Regions from separate parts of the Roseitalea sp. genome, predicted to be linked through region 1. Evidence: predicted binding sites of a transcription regulator. Region 1 holds the regulator's gene; each other region holds the start of a gene.

Region 1 (13,074 bases):
ACCACGGCATCGAGCCCCACGGGCGCCGGGTCTGCCGACCGGAACCCTCCCGACGGCGTTGAAGGAGTGTCGGTCATCATCGTGTCTTTCGTTCGGTCCGCCCGTTCAGAGCGTTGCCTCCAGACACCATGCGATGATCGCCTTCTGCACGTGCATGCGGTTCTCGGCTTCGTCGAGAACCACCGATTGCGGTCCGTCAATGACCGCGTCGGTCACCTCCTCGCCGCGATGGGCCGGAAGGCAGTGCATGAACAGCGCGTCCGGCTTGGCATGGGCCATGAGCGCCTGGTTGACCTGATAGGGCATGAACACATTGTGGCCGCGGGCACGCTCTTCCTGGCCCATGGAAACCCAGGTGTCGGTGACGACGGCATCGGCGTCGCGCACGGCCGCTTCCGGCTCGTGGGTGAGGGACACCTTGCCGCCCTGGCCGCGCGCCCAGTCGATATAGGCATGCTCGGGCCGATTGCCACTGGGCGTGGCGACCGCCAGTTCGAAGCCGAACCGGGCGCTGGCCTCGATCATCGAGTGCAGCACATTGTTGCCGTCGCCCGACCAGGCGAACTTGCGGCCGGCGATGGTGCCGCGATGTTCCTGGAAGGTCATCACGTCGGCCATGATCTGGCAGGGGTGGGTGGCGTCCGTCAGTCCGTTGACCACAGGCACGGTGGCGGCGTCGGCAAGTTCCCTGAGACGGTCATGGGCGTGGGTGCGGATCATGATGATGTCGACATAGCGCGACAGGACGCGCGCGGTATCGGCGATCGTCTCGTCGCGGCCGAGCTGCATCTCGCCGCCGGTCAGCATGATGGTCTCGCCGCCGAGCTGGCGCATGCCGACATCGAAGGACACGCGCGTGCGGGTGGACGGTTTTTCGAAGATCATCGCCAGCGCCTTGCCTTCCAGCGGGCGCGCGGCGCCGCCGGCCCTGTGGGCAACCTTGCCTGCGCGGGCATTGTCGATGATCGCCTGCAACTGGTTGCCGGCGATATCGGACAGATCGAGAAAATGACGAATACTCATTGGAATGCGAACATCGGGAACACGAACACAATGGACAAGGGTCAGGCCGCGCGACTGGCGGACAGGCCGCGCGCGGCGGCCTCAAGGCGCGACAGGCCTTCGCCGATCTCCTCGTCGGAAACGATCAGCGGCGGCAGGATGCGCACGACATTGTCGCCCGCCGGGACGACAAGCATGTGACCGGCGAACAGCGCGGCGACCACATCGGTGTTGGGCACGGCGCATTTCAGGCCGCTCATCAGCCCCTTGCCGCGCACTTCGGCGAACACGTCCGGGAACCGGTCGGCCAGCGCGTGCAGCCCTTGCTTCAGGCGCAGCGCCTTGCGCCCGACATCGTCCAGAAAGCCGTCGGCGAGCAGGATGTCGAGCACGGCGTTGCCGGCCGCCATGGCGAGCGGGTTGCCGCCATAGGTGGTGCCGTGCACGCCGGGCACCATGCCGCTTGCGGCCTCCTCGGTTGCAAGGCAGGCGCCGACCGGAAAACCGCCGCCGAGCGCCTTGGCCGAGGCCAGGATGTCGGGCGCGATGCCGGCGTGCTCATGGGCGAACAGCTTGCCCGTCCGCCCCATGCCGCACTGGATCTCGTCAAGGATCAGCAACAGGCCCCTGTCGTCGCACAGCGCGCGCAGATCGCGCAGGGTCTGCCCTGGCACCGGCCTGAGGCCGCCCTCGCCCTGGACGGGCTCGATCAGGATGGCGGCCGTCTCGTCGGTGACGGCCGCCTTGAGAGCATCCATGTCGCCGAGCGGTACCTGGTCGAAACCGGGCGCCTTGGGGCCGAACCCTTCCAGATATTTGGCCTGCCCGCCGGCGGCGATCGTGGCGATCGTCCGGCCATGGAAGGCGCCCTCGAAGGTGACGATGCCGACGCGCTCGGGCTGCCCGCCGGCATGGAAGTGGCGGCGCGCGGTCTTGATCGCGCACTCGATCGCCTCGGCCCCCGAATTGGTGAAGAAGACCCGGTCGGCGAAGGTTGCCGCGCACAGCCTTTCGGCCAGACGCGTCTGGCCCGGAATCTCATAGAGGTTCGATGTGTGCCACAGCTTGCCGGCCTGCGCGGTCAGCGCCGCGACCAGATGCGGATGGGCGTGGCCGAGCGCGTTGACGGCGATGCCGCTGCCGAAATCGAGATAGGCCTGGCCGGCGGTGTCGTAGAGCCAGGCGCCTTCGCCGCGGTCGACGGCAAGGGCGGCGCGCTTGTAGGTGTCGAACAGGGGCGTCCGCATCGTCATGGCCCGTTCCCTTTAGTCCCGCGCCGGCGCATCGGCGTTGCGCCAAACGAAAACGCCGCCCAGGGTGAGCGGCCCTTTCTCCATAGTGGCGGCGGCGCCATTCGTCAATTGCGCGGTAATCAGCCGTCGCGAGCCGCTTCCACGGGAAGGATTGTCGTGCTTGGGGCCAAATTGGGGATAAAGACAAAAATCGATTCAGCGCCACGGCGCGACTCTTGAAGAGCCCTCGGCCGGTATTGTAGCTTCCATCCAGCGGAGCTAGACGCCCCCGCAGAACATCGTTCCCTGGTCGCGCGTAAATGAGCCGGTCCTTACCATTGAGACCGAGCAAAAGGTTCGGATTCTGCGCATGGAAACGGAGACCATCGTGAGCTGGACTGACGAACGCGTTGACTTGCTTAAGAAATTTTGGGCGGACGGTCTGAGCGCGAGCCAGATTGCCGCCAAGCTGGGCGGCGTGAGCCGCAACGCGGTGATCGGCAAGGTGCATCGGCTGAAGCTTTCGGGACGGGCCAAGAGCACCAAAGGCGGCGCGCCCAAGGTCAAGCGGAGCGCGCCCGCGCGCCGCGGCGGCATCGCCCATGGCGGCGCTTCGCGCGTCAGCGCCTATGGGGCGGCGACGGCGCGCCCCGCCCCGGTCGCCTCGGGCGGCATGGCGGCGACCGCCCTCAAGCAGAGCCCGGACGCGCAGGCGCTCGTCGTGCCGGATTTGCGTCCGGTCGAAGATGTCGTCGTGCCGATCGCCAAGCGCTTGCCGCTGACGGAGTTGAACGAGCGGACCTGCAAATGGCCCTATGGCGATCCGCTGACGGACGAGTTCCATTTCTGCGGCCATTCGACCGAGGAGAAGTCGCCCTATTGCAGATATCACGGCAAGCTTGCCTTCCAGCAGAACGACCGCAAGAGGCAGCGCTGACGCTGCCGAGGTTTCCTCCCCAAGAACAGTGCGTAACAGCCTGGCCGCGGCATCCTCGTCGCGGCCTTTTGTTCATGGGGACAGAACTTCTATCTCTTTGACTTGTCGCGTTTTCGAAGCGCGAAACCGAACACGCTTTCGCTGAGCCCCCACAGGCGTTCCCGGCTCAAGCTCCCTCCAGCGCGTAGCCGGCGCCTCGAACCGTGCGTATGGGGTCGCGCAGCCGGCCATAATTGATCGACTTGCGCAGGCGACCGATATGGACGTCCACGGTCCGGTCGTCGACATAGATGTTTTCGCCCCAAACGCCGTCGAGCAACTGTCCGCGCGAGAAGACGCGGCCCGGCGCCTGAAGAAAGAATTCGAGCAGCCGGAATTCTGTCGGGCCGAGCTTGATCTCGCGCCCGTTGCGATAGACGCGATGGGTTTCGCGGTCCAGTTCGATATCCCCGACCTTGAGCAGGGAGGCGACGATCTCGGGGCGCGCGCGCCGCAGCATCGCCTTGACGCGGGCCAGCAGTTCAGGCGTCGAGAAGGGCTTGACGACATAGTCGTCGGCCCCCGTCGAAAGGCCGCGAATGCGCTCGCTCTCCTCGCCGCGGGCGGTCAGCATGATGATCGGCAGGCGCTGCGTCTCGGTGCGCGCGCGCAACCGGCGGCACAGTTCGATCCCGCTCAGCCCGGGCAGCATCCAGTCGAGGATCAACAGATCCGGCGGCGTTTCCTGAAGGGCGATCTCGGCATCGTCGCCGCGCAGGACCGTTTCGACCTTGTATCCTTCGGATTCCAGATTGTAGCGCAGGAGGACGCTCAGCGCTTCCTCGTCCTCGGCCACCATGATCCTTGGTGTCGCACCCATGGCTTTCGCCTTCCGTCCGTCCGGCCCGGCAGCCCCGGTCACCGATCCTCGTTCGCCTCGACGCTGACGCGGTGGCTCTTGTCTTCCTTGGGCCGGTAGGGCGGCATCTTCTCGCCCTCGACCATGTAGTAGACCGCCTCGGCGATATTCGTGGCGTGGTCGCCGATGCGCTCGATGTTCTTGGCGCAGAACAGAAGGTGCGTACAGGTTGTGATGTTGCGCGGATCCTCCATCATGTAGGTCAGGAGTTCGCGGAACAGCGATGTGTACATCGCATCGATTTCGTCGTCGCGGTCGCGGATCATCGCCAGCTTGTCCGTCGAGCGCGTGCCGTAGGCGTCGAGCACCTCCTTGAGCTGCGCCAGCGCCAGCTCGCACAGATGGTCGATGCCCCGCGCGAGCCGCACGCCATGGGCGCCCTCATTGATCGCATCGACCCGCTTGGCGATGTTCTTGGCCAGATCGCCGATGCGTTCGAGGTCGGTGGAGATGCGGATGGCGGCGAACACCTCGCGCAGATCGCTGGCGACCGGCTGGCGCTGGGCGATCACCAGGACCGACTTGTCGTCGATCATGCGCAGGCCCTCGTCGAGCACGAGGTCGTCGGTGACCACGCGCCGGGCCAGATGCAGGTCGTTTTCGACCAGCGCGCGCACCGACTGTTCGAGCATACGCTCGGCATGGCCGCCCATCTCGGCGATCTTGTGCGCCAGGAAGCTCATGTCTTCCTCGAACGCGGTCACGGTATGCTGCGACATCGATCCTGCTCCACGCGCCTGGTTGCCCGCCGATCGTTCGTCCATGTCATCCAAAACGCCCGGTGATGTAGTCCTGCGTGCGCTTTTCGGACGGGTTGGTGAACATGGTCTCGGTGTCGTCGACCTCGACCAGTTCGCCCAGATGGAACATGGCCGTGCGCTGCGAGACGCGGGCGGCCTGCTGCATGGAATGGGTGACGATCGCGATCGTGTAGTTCTGGCGCAGCTCGTCGATCAGTTCCTCGACGATGGCCGTCGCGATCGGATCGAGCGCCGAGCAGGGCTCGTCCATCAGGATCACCTCGGGCGACACGGCGATCGCGCGGGCGATGCACAGGCGCTGCTGCTGGCCGCCCGACAGGCCGGTGCCCGGCTCCTGGAGCCTGTCCTTGACCTCTTCCCAAAGGCCCGCGCCGCGCAGGCTCTGTTCGACCACGGTGTCGAGCTCGGCCTTGTTCTTGGCCAGCCCGTGAATGCGCGGACCGTAGGCGACGTTCTCGTAGATCGACTTGGGGAACGGGTTCGGCTTCTGGAAGACCATGCCCACGCGCGCGCGCAGCTCGACCACATCGACGCCCGGATCGTAGATGTCGTCATTGTCGAGCGTGATCCGGCCGGTCACCCGGCAACCCTCGATCGTGTCGTTCATTCGGTTCAGGCAGCGCAGATAGGTCGACTTGCCGCAACCGGAGGGCCCGATCAGCGCGGTCACCTGGCGCTCGCGGATTTCGAGGCTGACATCGATGATGGCCTGCTTTTCGCCGTAGAAGACGTCGACGCCCCTGCCGTTCATCTTGACCGGGAACTCGTTGGGGCCGGTCAGGGCCGCCTGGTCCGCAAAACCCTGTTCGATATCGACTTTCATATCGGTCGTCCTCATGTTCGTTACCACCGGCGCTCGAAACGGCGGCGCAGGATGATCGCCGTGATGTTCATGACCGCCAGGAACGCAAGCAGGATGAGGATCGCGCCGGAGGTGCGCTCGACGAAGGCGCGCTCGGCCTGGCCGGACCACATGTAGATCTGGACGGGCAGGGCCGTCGCCGGGTCGAAGGGCGTGCTCGGATAGTCGGCGACGAAGGCGACCATGCCGATCAGCAGCAGTGGCGCGGTTTCGCCGAGCGCCGTGGCAAGGCCGATGATCGTGCCGGTCAGGATGCCCGGCGCGGCAAGCGGCAGGACATGGTGGAAGACGGTCTGCATCTTCGAGGCGCCGATGCCGAGCGCCGCGTCGCGGATCGACGGCGGCACCGCCTTGAGTGCGGCGCGCGTGGCGATGATGATCGTCGGCAGCGTCATCAGGGTCAGCACCAGGCCGCCGACGATCGCCGCCGAACGCGGCAGGCCGACGAAGTTGATGAACACGGCCAGGCCAAGCAGGCCGTAGACGATCGACGGCACCGCGGCGAGGTTGTTGATGTTCACCTCGATGATGTCCGTCAGGCGGTTCTTGGGGGCGAACTCCTCAAGATAGATCGACGCGGCCACGCCGATCGGCAGGGCGAGCAGGAGCACGATCAGCATCATGTAGAACGAGCCGACGATCGCAACGCCCATGCCCGCCGTCTCGGGCCGGCTCGATGCGCCGAACACGAACAGGCCCGTGTTGAAGCGCAGCGTCATGAGGCCGTCTTCCTGCAACGTCTCCACGAATTCGAGCTGGCGGTCGGAAACGGGCCGGCGCTCCTCGGGCAGGGACAGGTTGTACTGGCCCTTGACCGCCGCGTCGATGTCGCCATGGGCGAGGAACCGGACCGTCATGCGCTGGCCGAGCAGCTCCGGGTCGGCCTGCAGCCGCTCGATCAGTTGCAGCGGCGCCCCTTGCGACAGGAGCGACTGCGCCACGCGCCGGTCGGCCCTGTCCTCGCCGTCGGCGCCCGTTGCGGCCACGATCGCGTTGCTGAGCAGCTGGCGCGACTGCGTGATCAGCGGGACGCGATTGTTCTGAAGCACGTCCTGCTCGTTGACGACGGCCGGATCGAAATTGATCTCAAGGTCGATGTTCGTTTGCCGGAAGGCGGTGTAGCCGTCCAGGACGATCGAGGCCAGAAGCGTGAACAGGAAGAACAGTCCGAGCGCGATCGCCAGCAGCCCGTAGGCGCGGAACCGGCGCTCGGCCGCATAGCGCGCCTTCAGACCGATGTCCTTTCGGCCCTGCACGGCGCCCGTGCCGGACGTCAGCGTTGCATCGGTCATTCATACTGCTCCCGGTACTTGCGGACGATGTAAAGCGCATAGACGTTGAGCGCCAGCGTGATGAAGAACAGCGTGATGCCCAGGGCGAAGGCGACCAGCGTCTGCGGCGAGGTGAACTCCAGGTCGCCGGTCAGCTGGCTGACGATCTTGACCGTCACCGTCGTCATCGGCTCGAACGGGTTGACGGTCAGGTTGGCGGCGATGCCGGCGGCCATCACCACGATCATGGTTTCGCCGATCGCCCGCGAGGCGGTCATCAGGAGCGCGCCGACGACGCCGGGAAGCGCTGCGGGCAGGATCACGCGCTTCATCGTTTCGGAGCGCGTCGCGCCCAGTCCGAGCGATCCGTCGCGCATGGCGCGCGGCACCGCGCTGATGATGTCGTCGGACAGGGACGAGACGAACGGGATCAGCATGATCCCCATCACCAGGCCCGCCGTCAGCACCGACTGGGCCGATATGAAGTCGTCGACATTGCCGGTCGCGATCCCGGCGATCTGCGCGGACAGGTCGCGCAGGAAGGGCCCCACCGCGATCAGCGCGAAGAAACCGTAGACGATCGTGGGGATGCCGGCGAGCACTTCGAGCAGCGGCTTTGCGATCGCGCGGAAGCGGGGCCCCGCATATTCGGACATGTAGACGGCGGCGAACAGACCGATCGGCACGGCCACCAGCATCGCCACGAAGGCGATGTAGAGCGTGCCGGCGAGCAGCGGGATCAGCCCGAACTGGCCCGCCGCCTCAGGGTCCTCGGCATTGGCGAAGCGCGGATCCCAGACGGTCCCGAAGAAGAAGTCCTGCGGCGGCACGGATGTGAAGAAGCGGCCCGTTTCCGAAACCATCGAGAGCACGATGCCGACCGTCGTCAGGATCGCCACGGTCGATGCCAGCACCAGGGCGGCGTGGATCACCCCCTCGACGCGGTTGCGCGCGCGCAGCCGTGCCTTGATCTGAACGAACGCCATCGCAAGGCCGGCCAGCGACAGGCCGATGACCGCGATCGCGCGCCATAACATGCTGGTGTCGGTCAGCCGGTTGAGGAGGACGGCCGAGTCGATCATCCAGTCCTCGACTTCCCCGGCGAGCGCCACGCCCTTTTCGGCCAGCAGGGGGCGAACGGGAACGAACCCGGCGGTCGCCTGCGTCAGTTCCTGTTCGCTAAGGAGCCGAAGACCGTCCGCGATGGCCTCGACCATGTTGACGGCCAGGCCCTGCCGGGTCGGCGACATGTCGAGGCGCTCACTGGCCGGTATCGAGCCGCGCACCTGGTTCTCGATGATCATCGGCGTGGTGAATGCCCAGGCGGCCAGAAGCAGGAGCGCCGGAATCATCGTCCAGACCACGATGTAGGAACCGTAATAGCCGGGCCGTGAATGCAGTTGCGAGGTCTCGCCGCCGACGATGGCGCGCGACCGCGCGGCCCCGGCCAGATAGCCCACCGCGCCCAGCACGAGCACGATCGTTATGAGCGTTACGACATTCATCGGGCGCCTATCACGGTTTTCGGGCGGTGCGCGCTAGGCACGCGGCGAGCTTTCCTCACGCATTCCCGGCACGCACTCATCGTGTTCGTTCCTAAGACCTCTTGCCTCCTGGCCGCGCGCGGGAAAGCGGCGAGGAAAGGCTGTGCGGCGCGATCCTTTGTTCGGGGCCGCGCCGCAAGTTCGTGAAGCCGCGGACGGCCTAGAGAGTTTCGCCGGCGGAGAAGGCCGCGCGGACGGCGTCGCGCTCTTCGTCCGGAGCGGCGACCAGGCCATATTCGGCCAGCGGGCTGTCGGGGCCCGTCATGGCGTCGGAGATGAAGAACTCGACATATTCCCGCAGGCCCGGAACGACGCCCAGATGCGCCTTCTTGACGTAGAAGAACAGCGGACGCGAGACCGGGTACTCGCCCGAGGCGATGGTCTCGGTCGAGGGCGTCACGCCGCTCATCGTGGCGACCTTCAGCCGGTCGGTGTTGTTCTCGTAGAAGGCCAGGCCGAACACGCCCATGCCTTCCCTGTTGGCGTCGATGCGCGCGAGGGTCTCGGTGTAGTCGCCGTCGATGTCGACCGTGCCGCCGTCCTTGCGGACCGCGTAGCAGTTCTCCTCGGCCGTGTCCTCGTCCATGCCGGCATCCATGCGGGCCTGAAGGCCGCCCGCCGCTTCGCAGCCGACCAGGAGAACCTTTTCCTCGAACACTTCGCGCGTGCCGTGCTTTTCGCCCGGAATGAACGCCTCGATGTCCCAATCGGGGAAATCGGCGCTCACATCGGCCCAGGTCCGGTTCGGATTGTCGACCAGTTCGCCGTCGACGACGATCCGGGCGGCGAGCGCCTGGTAGACGTGGATCGGTTCGAGCGTGAAGTCCGGACCGTTGATGTCGGTGGCGAAGACGATGCCGTCATAGCCGATCCGGATCTCCTGGATCTCGGTCACGCCGTTGCTCGCGCACGCTTCGATCTCGCTGGCGCGGATCTGGCGCGAGGCGTTGGCGATGTCGATGAATTCGGTGCCGACGCCGCGGCAGAATTCCTTCAGGCCGGCCGACGAGCCGCCGGACTCCACGATCGGCGTGGGAAAGTCGGGGAAGGTCTCGCCGAAGTTCTCGGCCACGATCGTCGCATAGGGCAGAACGGTCGAGGAGCCGGCGATCTGCACCTGATCGCGCGCGTGAGCGGCGGTGGTCAGCGCGGTCGCGCCGAGCGCTGCAACGAGTGCAACTTTCAAGGATTTCATGGGTAACTCCCGATAGGGCTCGTGTCCATATTGCCGCGATGCGGCCGTGGATGCCGGCATGGGCCGGCGAACCTCGTTTTAGCGGTATCGCGATGCAGCTTTTATGACAGAAGAAAAACAGTTTTGTGACAAGTCAATTCATTGATTTTTCTTTGAAATTCCGTTTTTCTGGACTCTTTTCCGCCTCCAGGGCGGGAATTGTGACACGCACCGCCGTACCTTCGCCCGGCTGCGATCGGATGGTCAAACGACCCTCGTGGCGCGTGACGATGTGCTTGACGATGGCAAGGCCCAGACCGGTGCCCTGCTTGCCGCGGCTGGTCTCCACATCCACGCGGTAAAAGCGCTCGGTCAGCCGCGCCAGATGCTCCTCGGCGATGCCCGGACCCCGGTCGCGTACGTCCACCGATATGGCCGGTATGCCTCCGAGCCGCTCGGGCGCGGCGACGATCTCGACGCGCTTGCCGTCGCCGCCATATTTGATGGCGTTCTCGACCAGATTGTCGAAAAGCTGGATCAGCTCGTCCCGGCTGCCGCGCACATGGCCGCAATGGCCGGCGAGCGCGGATCGCTCCAGGGTGACCGTGATGTCGTCGCGCCCGGCGACGGGCTGAAACGCGCCAACGACATGGACGAGCGCGTCGACCAGATCGACGTCGATGAAGTCCGAGCGGCCGAGCGCCGTCTCGAAGCGGCTGAGGGAAAGAAGGTCGTCGATCAGACGCGACATGCGCTCGGCCTGCTCATGCATGATGGCCAGGAAGCGCTCGCGCGCATCGGCATCGTCGCGCGCCGGCCCGGCCAGCGTTTCGATGAAGCCGCTCAGCGAAGCCAGGGGCGTGCGCAGCTCGTGGCTGGCATTGGCGATGAAATCGGTGCGCATCCGCTCGGCGCGGCGCAGTTCGCTCAGATCCCGGAAGTGCAGCAGGAAGTCGCCGCTTCCGTTGCCGGTCGGCGGCAAGGCGGCGATCGAGACCAGAAACCAGTGCTCGCGCGGCGTGCGCTCGACCAGTTCGGCCGGCGCGGGCCTGCCGCCTGCCATGGCCTTATGGATCATGTCCAGAACCTCCGGCGAGCGGAAGCGGATCAGAACCGACGTGCCCGGCTGCATCGCCCCCAGCACATTGCGATATTGCCGGTTGGCATGGCGCACCATGCCGCGCCGGTCGATCAGCAGCACCGGGTCGGGGATGCCGTCGAGCGCCGCGCCGTAAAGACCCTGCTCCTGGCGCAGTCCCCCGTTCTCACCGGCCCCCGCACGCCGCCGCTCCGCATCGGTGCGCACCGGCGCGAACATGCTGACGGCGAGCATCAGCCCGGCGAGGCCGAGGAACTGGAGGCCGTCGATGCGGCCGCCGGCCAGCAGCGCGGCGAACAGCAGGACGGATGCCGCCAGCGGGAAGCGGTTCGAGACAAGGCGTCGGCGCATGCCGGCCCACCACTGGCTCCATCTTTGCATGCCGGTTCCGGGCATCGTCACTCTTTCCGCCGGCGGCGCGGCACGCGGCGCTGGTCCTCCTTGGGCATGTCTCGTGGTCCCCGGTTCACATGCAATGATCCAACTCTTTGATTATGGGCATGTTCTTATCCGAAAACCGCATACACTTTTCGGGAGCATGCCCCTTATGGCCCATTGCGCGCCGGCGGAACACCGCCGGGCGGCCATTGGGCGGAAAGCGCTTCGCCCCAAGGCTTTGGCGAAAATCGCCCATTTCAGCGTCGCACAGCCTCCAAAGGGGCCACCCTTCCATCGGCCGTGCTCCTGGAACTGGACGATTGTCGCGCAAATCCAAACGCGCTCCTAAGCCGGGGACAGCCTCTAACGCGCAATGTGTTGCATCACGATGACACAGCGCCGATTATCCGGCCCGCGGCACGGGCCGTGAAGGGCGAGGCTGGCATGACGGGCGAGGCTGGAAGATATGGCCGGCGCATCGAGATCGATCTCGATGGGGACAGGCACCTTTTCGACATAGACGATCCCGACCTTCCGGACTGGGTCGACGCGCGCGCGCTGACGGCGGGCGGCTATCCCTATTCCGAAAAGATGGAGCGCGATCTGTATGAGGACCGGTTGCGGGGCCTTCAGGAACAGCTCGTCAGGCTGCAAGAGCACATGAAGCGCTCCGGCGAGCGGATCATCGCCATATTCGAGGGGCGGGACGCGGCCGGAAAGGGCGGCACGATCAGCCGTTTCCGGCACTATCTCAATCCGCGCAACGCGCGCGTGGTCGCGCTGCCCAAACCGTCCGACCGCGAGCGCGGCCAATGGTATTTCCAGCGCTATGTCGACCATTTCCCCACCCAGGGCGAGATCATCGCCTTTGACCGGTCCTGGTACAATCGCGGCGGCGTCGAGCCGGTCATGGGCTTCTGCACGGTCGACCAGCATACCGCCTTCCTGGGCGATGCGCCCAATTTCGAGCGCATCATCGTCGACGAGGGCATCCATTTCTTCAAGTTCTGGCTCAATATCGGCCGCGAGACCCAGCTCAAGCGCTTCCACGACCGCCGCCACTGCACGCTCAAGCACTGGAAGCTGTCGGACATCGACATTGTCGGCATGCACAAATGGGACGATTACACCCGCGCCCGCAACCAGATGATCGCCGCCACCCACACGCGGCACGCGCCCTGGACCGTGGTGCGCTTCAACGACAAGCGGCGCGGCCGCCTCGAAGTGCTGCGGCATATTCTCGACCGGATCGACTTTGGCGGGCGCGAAATGGAACTGATCGGCGCGGCCGACCCCCGCATCATCGGCGACGGGCTTGGGATGCTCGACGATTGAGCGGGCGCGGCCTATTGGGGGGCGTCGCGGACCCGCGCAGACAAAAGGTTGACGGCGCGGCCGCCTCCCTCGATGTCGGTCCGCAGGATCACGAGGCCGGGCTCGCGCGGCGCGGCGCGGTCGGGCAGGTCGACGTGGAACAGGAACTCGGTCTCGGCCTGGTCGACATGGAAGCGCCTGCGGCCGCAATCGCCCAAGGGGCCGAAGTCGCACGTCACCGACATTTGCGTGGGCGCGCCATCGTCCGACCGCGCGCGAAGGCCGACCTGGATGCGGCGGCCCGCAAGGCCCTGGAGCACGCCGACCGGCACGTCGATATAGACGCGGCCGTCGCCGCCCGGCGTGACCAGACGTGCATAATCGCCGAACGGATCGGTTTCGATCGAGGCCGTCGCGGCGCCTTCGAGCCGGAGCACGGTCGGATCGGACGGCTCGAACAGACCAATCCACTCATCGTCACCACTTGTCTCGGCCGCCCTTTGCGGCGCGGTGGCCGTGCCCGGATCGCGGCCGGCAAAGCCCTCCTGCTCAAGCCGGAGCGGCGGGTTGCGCACGGCGGTGTCGCGCGCCTGCTCGCCGAC
Region 2 (5,363 bases), on a different contig from region 1:
CGGTTTGGCCGCTGCTCGCGCAGCGGCGCATCGCGCCGGTGATGGACATGGTCTTCCCGCTCGCCGATGCCTGGCGCGCCCATGAGCGCATGGAACAAAGGGTCCACACCGGCAAGATCGTTCTGGACGCCACCTGAACCCCACGGACCGGGACGAAACGCCGAGCCCCACGAACAAGCCGGGCGCGCGGCCCGGCCCCGTTCGCATCGCCGTCGCCGATCAAGCCGTTTACGAGCCGACGAGCTGGCCCAGGCGCATGAACAGCGTCTCGCCGTTGGAATCGTCCACGCCGTCATTGTCGGTGACCACGAAGAAGTCGCCATTGGCGTCGATCGCCAGGCCCTCGACCTTGTCGAGCGCATAGCCGCCGAAGGCCGCCATGTCGGGCAGAAGATCGCGCACCTCCTGCTTGCTGACGACCGGCAGATCGCCGCCCAGCGGCGCCGGCCGCATCTCCGACAGCGGCACGCGGAAGATCTTCTTGAGCCGTGCCGCGGCGCCGATCTGGTTGTCGCGCTCGATGACGTAGACGAAATCGCCATGGGCGACGATCTCCGACAGGCCGATCCAGCCGGCGCCCTTGGGCTCCAGCCGATAGCGCACCGCGCCCCATTCCTCGGTCTCGATGTCGTAGGCGACGAGCTTGACGAAACCGTCCTCGTCATCGGCCCATTCGCGCTGGATGGCCACCCAGAGCGTGTCGCCGACCTTGGTGACGCCTTCCGAGCCGAAGCGCTTTTCGACCGCCAGCAGTTCGGGCGGGAACGCAATGCTGTCCTTGATCTCGCCATCGCCGTTCACGCGGTAAAGGCCGTGCGGGACCATGCGGCCCGTGCGCCCCTCCGAGGCCAGCCAGAAGCCGCCTTCGCCGTCCGGTGTGATGCCTTCCAGATCGAGAAGCTGGGCGTTGGCGCCGCCGCGCGTGACGCGCGTCGCCGCGGTGATCTGCGCCGGCGTCCGGTTTGCGTCGATCGTGAAGATCGTGGGCTGCATGGCGTAGAACGAGTCGTTGACCGCATAAAGGATGCCGGGCCGTTCGGGATCGGCGGCAAGGCCGGACAGCGCGCCGAAGCCGATCGGGCGGCCTTGTTCGTCCAGCATCGAGCGGATGGTCGGATATTGGGCTTCGCCCGCGCCCAGCCGGTAGATCGTCACATGGCTGCGCACGCCGCCATCGTCGATCAGGTCCACCTCGTTGGCGACCGCAAGCAGGTTGCGCTGCGGGATCGCGACCGCGCCTTCCGGGCCGAGCGCGGTCGGCAGGATTTGCGTCAGTTCGGGATCGCCTCCGGGATTGTCGCGATAAACGCCGACCACCGACCCGCGCTCGGACAGAAGGAAGATGTACGTCGCGCCGCCGATCTCGGCCACTTCCATGCCCTCGGGCTCGACGCCCTTGTTGCCCGAACGCTTCTCGGGATAGTGGCCGAGCATCGCCACCTCATATTCGAAGGAAAGGCCGCTCTCGTACAGGACCTCGCCTTCCTTCGAGAAGATCGTGAAGCCGCGCGAGCCGCCCTGGTAATCGCCCTCATTGGCGGTGACGATGCGGTCATTGTCGAGCCATTTGACGGCATCGGGCTCGCGCACCACGCCTTCAAGCGCGCCGTCGAAGGTCAGCGCGCGTTCCTCGTCCACATCGACATTGTCGAGATCGACCGCGCCGGCCGAGAAGTGCGAGACCACCGCGCCCGAATGGCCGTCGAAAATGGCGATATGGTTGTTTTCCTGAAGCGAGACGACCACTTCATTGGCCGAATTGATGTCGACGAATTCGGGCTCGGGATCGTCGCCGGCGATCTCGGCAAGGCCGGTCAGGTCGATTGCGAGGCGGCTGTCGCAGTCGATCGCGCCGCTGGCCAGGCGATAGGTCACGGCGAAGCCGGCGGGCATTTGCGGGATCATCCCGTCATTGAGGTCCTCGTCGCGCTCGTTCTCGATCGCGACGGCGACCATCGTGCCGTCCGGCGAGATGGCGACCGAATCGGGCTGGCCGCCAAGATCGCAAGCCTGTTCGACAGCGCCCGAAGCCAGATTGACCGAGACGAGCCGGCCGGACGGGTCGGTGTAGCTTTCCGACGTGTTCAGGCCGACGACGGCGCGGCCGCCCCGGACGGCGACGGCGGTCGGCTCGCCGTCGAGCGCCACGAAGCCGGCGGCGACCGGATTGGCCGGATCGGAAATGTCGACCCTGCCGATGCCGCCCAGCGGGCTGTCCGAATAGACCAGCATCATGCCATCCTCGGTCACATCGATGATCTCGGACGAGCTTTCGCTGTCCTGGCCCATCTCGGCCGGGATGTTCTCATTGACCGGGAACGAGGCGATGCGGTTGAAGGATTCGGCGCCGGCCGCCGCCGAAAGGCCGGCAGCGATCGCGACCGCGGCGGCGGACGTAAGAAGGACTTTGTGCATGGTGGGTTCCTCAGGGGAAAGAAATGCAGCCCTCTTTCCGTGGACGCATGACAGTTGCGTGACGGTTTGATGAAACAAAGATGACCGTTCACAAACGGCAACGCCATTGCGCTTGGCGGCGGCGGGGCGTATATCGATCCGATATTCCGGACATTGGCGGTCAAGGCCACGCCCGCGGCACCGGCGCGGACGGACAAGACGATTTTATCTTCAAGGGAATGCGCACATGGCAAACCAGCTTCTCATGCCCAAGGCGACGGCCGTCTGGCTGGTCGACAACACGGCTCTGACCTTCGATCAGATCGCCAGCTTCTGCTCGCTGCACCCGCTTGAGGTCAAGGCGATCGCCGACGAGGAATCGGCGCAGGGCATCAAGGGCGTCGATCCGATCAGCAACGGCCAGTTGACGCGCGAGGAAATCGCCAAGGGCGAAGCGGACCCCGGCCATGTGCTGCAACTGTCCGAGCCGAAGGTGCGCGTTCCGCAGGCCAAGCGCAAGGGGCCGCGCTACACGCCCGTTTCCAAGCGCCAGGACCGGCCGAACGCCATCCTGTGGCTTGTGCGGCACCATCCCGAGCTCAAGGATGCGCAGATCTCGCGCCTGGTCGGCACCACCAAGAACACGATCGAGCAGGTGCGGAACCGCACCCACTGGAACTCGGTCAACCTACAGCCGGTCGATCCGGTGGCGCTCGGCCTTTGCTCGCAGATCGACCTTGATTTCGAGGTGCAGAAGGCGGCCAAGAACCGCCCGGCCGAGGTGCCCGCCGAGACCGGCGACACGCTTCTGCCGGCCTCCCAGACCGAGACCATGCCCGTGTTCGCCGGTGGCGACGAGCCGCCCGCGCCGCGGCCGGCCGAAGAGGAAATCGACGCGGACGCCGTGTTCGCCAGGCTCAACGCGCTCAAGAAGGACGATGAAGAAAAAGCGGAGGAGTAGGAACGAGGCGGAAATCGTGCCGCTTCAGGCACCAGCCGATCACGGTCCCAGCCGATCACGGTCCAGGTGCCGCCCCAGCATGTCGAGCTTGCAGCGCTCTTCGGCGCTGATGCGGTGCGCCGGCGCACGGATCTCGACAGATTTGAGCCGGGCGCCGGGTTGCCGAGGCAGGGGTGGTATCGCACGGGGCTCCTGACGGCATTGCGTCAGGAGATCGAACGGGCTTGTCTTCAGATCTCGTCGGGAAGGTCGACGACATAGTTGAGCGCCAGCCGCCCGCCATCGGCGTGGATGGTCTCGCCGGTCATGTAGCTCGCCTCGTTCGAGGCCAGGAACGCCACCGCCGCCGCGATCTCGCCGACCTCGCCGATCCTGAGCAGCGGGGTGCGCGACAGGATGCGCCGGCGCGCCGCCGCATCGGCGTTCACCGATGCCAGCATCCCGGTCATGACCGAGCCCGGCCCGACCGCGTTGACGCGGATGCCGTGGGGCGCGAGCGACAGCGCCATCACCCTGGTCAACTGGGCGATGCCGCCCTTGGAGACGCAATAGGGCACCTGGTCGGGGATCGCGACGGTGCCGTTGATCGAACCCATATTGACGATCGCCCCCGCCGGCCCACCGGCCTTGACCTTTTCGACCATATACCGGCCGACCGCTTGGCCGCACAGGAACGCCCCCTTCAGGTTCACCCGCAGTACACGGTCGAAATCGGCCTCGGTGACGTCGAGGAAGTCCGCGCCATGGACGATGCCGGCATTGTTGACGAGCACGTCTATGTCGCCCCAGCTCTCGATGACGGCGGCGACCATGTTGTGCACGTCCAGCCGGTTGCCGACATCGGCGGGGATGAACCGGACCTCGCCCAGATCGGCGAGCGATTCCTCGGCGGCCTCGCCCTTCTTCTTTTCGAGGTCGGCGAGAGCCACGCGCGCGCCGTCCTGCAGGAAGCGCTTGGCGATGCCGTAGCCGATGCCCTGCGCGCCGCCGGTGACGATGGCGATCTTGCCGTCGAGTGCCATGGGTGCCTCCCGCCGTTTCAATGACGGCCGGACGCTAGCTCTTTTTGCGCTCCGAGGAAACGGCACAGCCCGGTGGGTTCGGCTATCGCAACCGCCCCTGTATGGGGTCACGAATTGCGACCGCAAAACCGTCTGCGTACAAGAGCCATGCCTTTACGGTCAGGCGCGTTTGGATTTGCGGCGTCACGCCACCTTCCCGCCGATCGCCCCGATGCCGCGCGCCTTCAGCGCCTGGCCGATCTCGTCGAGGATCGCCGGATCGTCGATCGTCGCCGGCGTCTTCCAGGGCTGGTCGTCGGCGATCTTCTGCATCACGCCGCGCAGGATCTTGCCCGAGCGCGTCTTGGGCAGGCGCTTGACGGTGAGGGCGATCTTGAAGGCGGCGACCGGGCCGATCTCCTCGCGCACCAGCCCGACGACGGCCTTTTCGATCTCGGCGTCGCTCCTGTCGACGCCGGCATTGAGGATCAGGAAACCGGCGGGCAACTGGCCCTTCAGATCGTCGGCGATGCCGATCACGGCGCATTCGGCGACATCGGGATGAGCGCCGATCACCTCCTCCATGGCGCCGGTGGACAGGCGGTGGCCGGCGACATTGATGATGTCGTCGGTGCGCGCCATGATGAAGACGTAGCCGTCCTCGTCCTTGTAGCCCGCGTCCGCCGTCTTGTAGTAGCCGGGAAACGCGTCGAGATAGGCCGCCCTGAACCGCGCATCGGCGTTCCACAATGTCGGCAGGCAGGAAGGCGGCAAGGGCAGCCTGAGGACGATGTTGCCGAGCGTTCCGGCCTCGACGGGATGGCCCTCGTCGTCCAGAACCTGCACGTCATAGCCCGGCATCGGCACGGTCGGCGAGCCGATCTTGACCGGAAGCCGGCCCAGACCCACCGGGTTGCCGGCGATCGCCCAACCGGTCTCGGTCTGCCACCAATGGTCGATGACGGGCACGTTCAGTGCCGTCTCGGCCCAGCGGATCGTGTCCGGAT
Region 3 (5,363 bases), on a different contig from region 1:
GGCGGCGATGTTGAACCATGTGTGGGCGGCGACCAGGTCCATGGTGCCGTCGCGGCCGGCGGCGCAGGCCAGGCCCATTTCAAACAGAATGTCGGCATTGGCGCCCGCGCCCAGGCCGGCGGAATCGGCGTTCTTAATCTCAAGGCGTGCCATTGTCGAAACCCTCCAGCGCAACCCCGTTTCGTCCCCGGCGCCGTTTTCATCCAAGCGCCTTCGATGGGATAGAGCATGGCGGCAACGCTTGAACGGGTGGCAAACAAGCGTGCTTAACACGGCGCAAACGAAACAAAAACGAGAGGTAAACGCAACGCTTCGTTCAGCAGGCAAGATCTTGAAACGGTTGCGAAAACATCGCGCCTTGACAGATCGTATACCGCGCGGCCGGCAAGCATTCGCTAACCGTGGCGCACCTTTGCCCAGCGAAGGCGGCGTCCTTGCGACCGCCGCGGCGCTTCCAGCGTGCATCAACCGAAGCGTGCATGTATTTACTTTTACGTTCTCGTCAATCATACTGCGCGTCAACCGGCCGGCGGGGCCGGCATCCAGGGAGGTTTTCATGCACAAGACCATGCTCGCCCTTGCGGCGGCCGCCGTGATGGCCGCGACGCCGGCGCTCGCCGACCCGATCGTCGGCAACTGGCGCACGGGCGAAGGCGGCAGCGTCGCCATCGGCCCGTGCGGAAGCGCCTTTTGCATCCAGGTCACCGCCGGCGAGCATGCCGGCAGGCAGATCGGCCGCTTCAACAGGGACGGCGACCGCTATAGGGGGCAGATCACCGACCCGGCCGAGGACCGCACCTATCGCGGCGCGGCGTGGTTCGAGGGCGACACGCTGAAGATGCGCGGCTCCGTGCTCGGCGGCCTTTTCGGCAGGACGGAGAGCTGGACGCGCCGCTGAGCGGCGGGGCCGCGTCCGGTCGGGCGAGGGAGCGAAGCCCAATTGCCTCGTCCCGAGATGCGCGCCCCCGACAAGAGCCTGCGATTTCCCCTCATCGTGAGCCCGTCGAAGGGTGGGGGGAAATCCACACGGCTTACCGCGCCCTTTGCCCGAACAGGATCGCCTGCGCGTCCTTGTCGTCGCGCAGGTTGGTCTGTTCGCGCCTGTCGCGTCCCACCGCAAGGCCGGCCTCGACGGCCGGGCGCGCCTTCATCGCCTCGAACCAGCGCTTGAGATTGGGGAAATCGCCCAGGTCCTGGCCCTGGCGCTCATGGGGCACGACCCAGCCGATCGAGGCCATGTCGGCGATCGAATAGTCGCCGGCGAGGAATTCATGGTCGGCGAGCCGCGTGTTCATGACGCCATAGAGCCGGTTGACCTCGTTTGTGTACCGCTCAATGGCATAGGGCACGGTCTCGGGCGCGTACTGGCGGAAATGGTGCGCCTGGCCGGCCATGGGGCCAAGGCCGCCCATCTGCCAGAACAGCCATTCGTCGACCGCCGTCCGCGCGCGCGGGTCGGCCGGATAGAAGCGATCGAACTTGCGGCCCAGATATTGCAGGATCGCGCCGGACTCGAACACCGAGATCGGCGCGCCGCCCGGCCCTTCGGGATCGACGATCGCCGGCATGCGGTTGTTGGGCGCAATCCTCAGGAAGTCCGGCGCGAACTGGTCGCCCCTGCCGATGTCGACATAGCGCACCTCATAGGGCGCGCCCAGTTCCTCCAGCATGATGGTGATCTTCCAGCCGTTCGGCGTCGGCCAGTAATGAAGTTCGATCGGCTTGGTCTGATGCGGCATGGTCGGCTCCCCTTGTCGGCTCTCATTGTCGGCTCTCATTGTCGGCTCTCATTGTCGGCTTCCTTGGTCGTGCCCCGGCGAACACGGGCGCTCGTCCGGGCGAGGAACGAAACCGTGTTCTGCTTCCTGAACGGCGGCTGAATGGCGGCCTCAGCACCGGTTCAGCGCACCCCTACTAACATGGGCGGCAGGAAAGGACACAGGCAATGCTCGCGCGCCGATTCACCATCATCTGCCTGATCGCGACGATCCTCGCCTTCGTGCTGATCGGCCTGATCGAGCAGGCGAGCGGGCCGGCCTATTCCTGGAAGGTTCAATCCACGGTGGCGTGCGTGTTCGAGCGCCCGCGCGCCTGCGCCATCGCGCACCGGCAGCCCATCGGAGGCACGAGATGACCGCAACGGCCAGGATCGTCCGCCGCGCCATGGACACGATGCGCGTGTGCGCCCGCGCGGCGTTGCTCGCCGCGCTGTTCGTCGGGCCGGTGGCCGGTTTCGCCGCCGCCCGGGCCGACGAGGGCGCGCGCCAGGGCGGCGGCGTCGGCTTCGTGCTCTATGTCAGCCTGATGCGGCCGTGATAGGGCTCGGCGCTTGCGCGAACAACCGATTCACAGCCCCGTCACGCCGCTTTCATCGTGCTGTAACCGCGCTGTTACGATGCGCCGATAGGCATGTGGTGGTCTTGAAAACATGGAGATCCCGATGGCCACGCCTATTTGCGCCGCCGCGACAGCGGTCGCGCTCGCAGCCCTGATGTCGACTGCCGTCTACGCCGAAGAACAACAGTTCCCCGCAACGCTCGCCGGCCATGCGATCATCCCGGCGATGACGCTCGTGCCGCCGCCGGCCGACGCGCCCGCCGATGCCTGGATCTCGGGCAAGTTCGCCGCCGGCCCGGCGCGCGTCGACCGGCCGATGAGCGTCGAGGGCAGCACCGGCGGACTGCACGGCGGTCGCGGCACCGGCCTGTTCCTGCCCTTCATCGGCCAGCCCGTGCAGGGCTTTTCGGGCTTCGCCATGGAGCGCGCCGAGGACGGCTCGATCATCGCGCTGACCGACAACGGCTTCGGCTCCAAGCTCAATTCGCCCGACACGCTGCTGTTCTTTCATCATATCGTGCCCGACTTCGAGGACGGCTCGGTCGAGCGGCGCGAGACGGTCTTCCTGCACGATCCGGATGGCCATGTGCCGTTCCGCATCGCCTATGAGGGCACCAAGGAGCGCTACCTGACCGGCGCGGACTTCGACCTTGAGAGCATTCAGCTGGTCGGAGACGAGATCTGGATCGGCGAGGAGTTCGGACCCTATCTGATCTCGGCGACGCGCCAGGGCCGGGTCACCGGCGTCTTTGCGACGCTGATCGACGGCGAGGAACTGCGCAGCCCGGACCATCCGCGCCTGCGCGTGGGCGCCAGGGCCGGCGCGGACTACCGCCTGCCGCGCTCTTCGGGCTATGAGGGCATGGCGCTGCATCCGGAGACCGGCATGCTGTGGGGCATGCTGGAAAAGCCGCTGCTCGACGAGAACGGCGAAGCCGGCCCGCGCGTGCTCCCGGTGCTCGAATTCGATCCCCAAAGCGGCCAATGGACGGGCAACCGGTTCCTGTTCCCGCTGGCCGACGGCGCAACGGCGATCGGCGACTTCAACTTCATCGACGCCACGCGCGCGCTGGTGATCGAGCGCGACAATGGCGAGGGCGATCCATCGCTCAAATGCGAGGGCGAGCCCGCGCCGGACTGCTTCCCCCACCCGGCCATGCACAAGAGGGTCGTTCTGATCGACACCGCGCGGATCGCGGACGACGGCGTGGTTGCCCGCATCGGCCATGTCGACCTGATGAACATCGCCGACCCGGAGGGCTTGGCCAAGCTTGAAACCGTGGCCGACCGCGACATGACGGGCATCTTCACCATGCCGTTCTTCACCATCGAGGACGTCATGCGCTATGACGAGGAGCACATTGTCGTCGGCACCGACAACAATCTGCCCTTCTCCTCGGGACGCCAGCTCGACGCGGCCAAGGACAATGAGTTCGTGCTGCTGCGCGTGCCCGAACTGCTGAACGCCCGGTAGGCCGGGCGGGGACCCTTGCGGGCGGGCGCGGCCGTGCCCGCCCGCCCGCTTTGCGTCTTTTGCCTGCAATCGTCGGCGCCTATATGGTGGCGCATGGACAAGAGAACGGACGAACCACACCAGGGCGAGGGCCGTGAGGCCGCACAGTTCCTGACACCGCCGCCGGAGCGGCCCCAATTCCACACCGACCCCGCCGAGGCCGTCGCCGCCCTGCATGCCCTCTACGAGCGCAACACCGCCTTCATCCGCGAGCGCTTCGCCGAGATGACCGAAAAGGGCGATCTCGCCGGCCGGGTTCGCGCCTGCTACCCGCAGCTTTCGGTCAGGACCACCAGCTACGGCCAGGTGGATTCGCGGCTCGCCTACGGCCATCTGGCGCAGCCGGGCCATTATGCGACGACCGTCACGCGGCCGGACCTGTTCGGCCGCTACCTGCAAACGCAGATCGGTCTTCTGGTCAGGAACCACGACGTGGCGGTCGAGGTGTCCGAATCGGGCACGCCGATTCCGCTGCATTTCGCCTTCCTGGAAGGCACCCATGTGGACGGCGCCAAGGCCGACCGGTTGGCGCGGCCGCTGCGCGACGCGTTCGACGTGCCGGACCTGAACGTGACCAATGACGACATCGCCAATGGCGATTTCGAGCCGATGCCGGGACGACCCTCGCCGCTGGCGCCGTTCACCGCGCAGCGGATCGACTATTCGCTGCACCGGCTGTCGCACTATACGGCGACGAGCCCCTCGCACTTCCAGAACTTCGTCCTGTTCACCAACTACCAGTTCTACATCGACGAGTTCTGCGCCTATGCGCGCGACCGGATCGCCGACCCGGCCTCCGGTTACGAGAGCTTCGTGCAGCCGGGCAACCTGATCACGCGCGCGGGCGCCACCGAACCCGGCGGCACGCCACCGCCGCGCCTGCCGCAGATGCCGACCTATCACCTGACGCGGCCGGACAGGACCGGCATCACCATGGTCAATATCGGGGTCGGCCCGTCCAACGCCAAGACGATCACCGACCATATCGCCGTGCTGCGCCCGCACGCCTGGCTGATGCTCGGCCATTGCGCGGGCCTGCGCAACACGCAGCAACTGGGCGACTATGTGCTGGCGCACGCCTATGTGCGCGAGGATTCGGTGCTCGACGACGATCTGCCTCTGTCGGTGCCGGTGCCGCCGCTGGCCGAGGTTCAGGTGGCGCTCGAACAAGCCGTGGCGGAGGTGACCGGTCTTTCGGGCTACGACCTCAAGCGCATCATGCGCACGGGCACGGTGGCCACGATCGACAACCGCAACTGGGAACTGCGCGACCAGCGCGGACCGGTCAAGCGGCTGTCGCAGTCCCGCTCCATCGCCCTGGACATGGAATCGGCGACGATCGCGGCCAACGGGTTCCGCTTCCGCGTGCCCTACGGCACGCTCTTATGCGTTTCCGACAAGCCGCTGCACGGCGAGTTGAAAATGCCGGGCATGGCGTCCGACTTCTACCGCACGCAGGTGAACCAGCACCTGATCATCGGCATCAGGGCGATGGAGAAGCTCGCCAGGATGC

What was found. The regulator PhoB, encoded in region 1, activates phosphate uptake and scavenging genes when phosphate is short. The targets are predictions, from matches to a motif close to TGTCATNNANCTGTCAT.
Region 2: the regulator PhoB is predicted to act here: its motif matches at 2,463-2,479, upstream of AC5E6L_RS05500 (esterase-like activity of phytase family protein).
Region 3: the regulator PhoB is predicted to act here: its motif matches at 2,356-2,372, upstream of AC5E6L_RS06220 (esterase-like activity of phytase family protein).

The regions. Positions count from the first base shown of each region.
Region 1 covers NZ_CFIFWG010000051.1:4,164-17,237, forward strand. The annotation lists gene AC5E6L_RS06705 (Hsp33 family molecular chaperone) at 1-77, opposite strand, end outside; gene argF (ornithine carbamoyltransferase) at 106-1,023, opposite strand; gene AC5E6L_RS06715 (aspartate aminotransferase family protein) at 1,065-2,255, opposite strand; gene AC5E6L_RS06720 (GcrA family cell cycle regulator) at 2,623-3,171, shown strand; gene phoB (phosphate regulon transcriptional regulator PhoB) at 3,338-4,030, opposite strand; gene phoU (phosphate signaling complex protein PhoU) at 4,069-4,788, opposite strand; partial or broken gene pstB (phosphate ABC transporter ATP-binding protein PstB) at 4,835-5,584, opposite strand; gene pstA (phosphate ABC transporter permease PstA) at 5,674-6,984, opposite strand; gene pstC (phosphate ABC transporter permease subunit PstC) at 6,981-8,468, opposite strand; gene AC5E6L_RS06750 (PstS family phosphate ABC transporter substrate-binding protein) at 8,668-9,702, opposite strand; gene AC5E6L_RS06755 (ATP-binding protein) at 9,836-11,131, opposite strand; gene ppk2 (polyphosphate kinase 2) at 11,603-12,493, shown strand; gene AC5E6L_RS06765 (hypothetical protein) at 12,505-13,074, opposite strand, start outside.
Region 2 covers NZ_CFIFWG010000038.1:8,938-14,300, reverse strand. The annotation lists gene AC5E6L_RS05505 (NAD(P)H-quinone oxidoreductase) at 1-137, shown strand, start outside; gene AC5E6L_RS05500 (esterase-like activity of phytase family protein) at 229-2,415, opposite strand; gene AC5E6L_RS05495 (DUF1013 domain-containing protein) at 2,642-3,355, shown strand; gene AC5E6L_RS05490 (SDR family NAD(P)-dependent oxidoreductase) at 3,586-4,377, opposite strand; gene AC5E6L_RS05485 (propionyl-CoA synthetase) at 4,561-5,363, opposite strand, start outside.
Region 3 covers NZ_CFIFWG010000046.1:222-5,584, forward strand. The annotation lists gene AC5E6L_RS06195 (sel1 repeat family protein) at 1-153, opposite strand, end outside; gene AC5E6L_RS06200 (DUF2147 domain-containing protein) at 557-898, shown strand; gene AC5E6L_RS06205 (glutathione S-transferase N-terminal domain-containing protein) at 1,032-1,739, opposite strand; gene AC5E6L_RS06210 (hypothetical protein) at 1,946-2,134, shown strand; gene AC5E6L_RS06215 (hypothetical protein) at 2,131-2,316, shown strand; gene AC5E6L_RS06220 (esterase-like activity of phytase family protein) at 2,441-3,811, shown strand; gene AC5E6L_RS06225 (AMP nucleosidase) at 3,905-5,363, shown strand, end outside.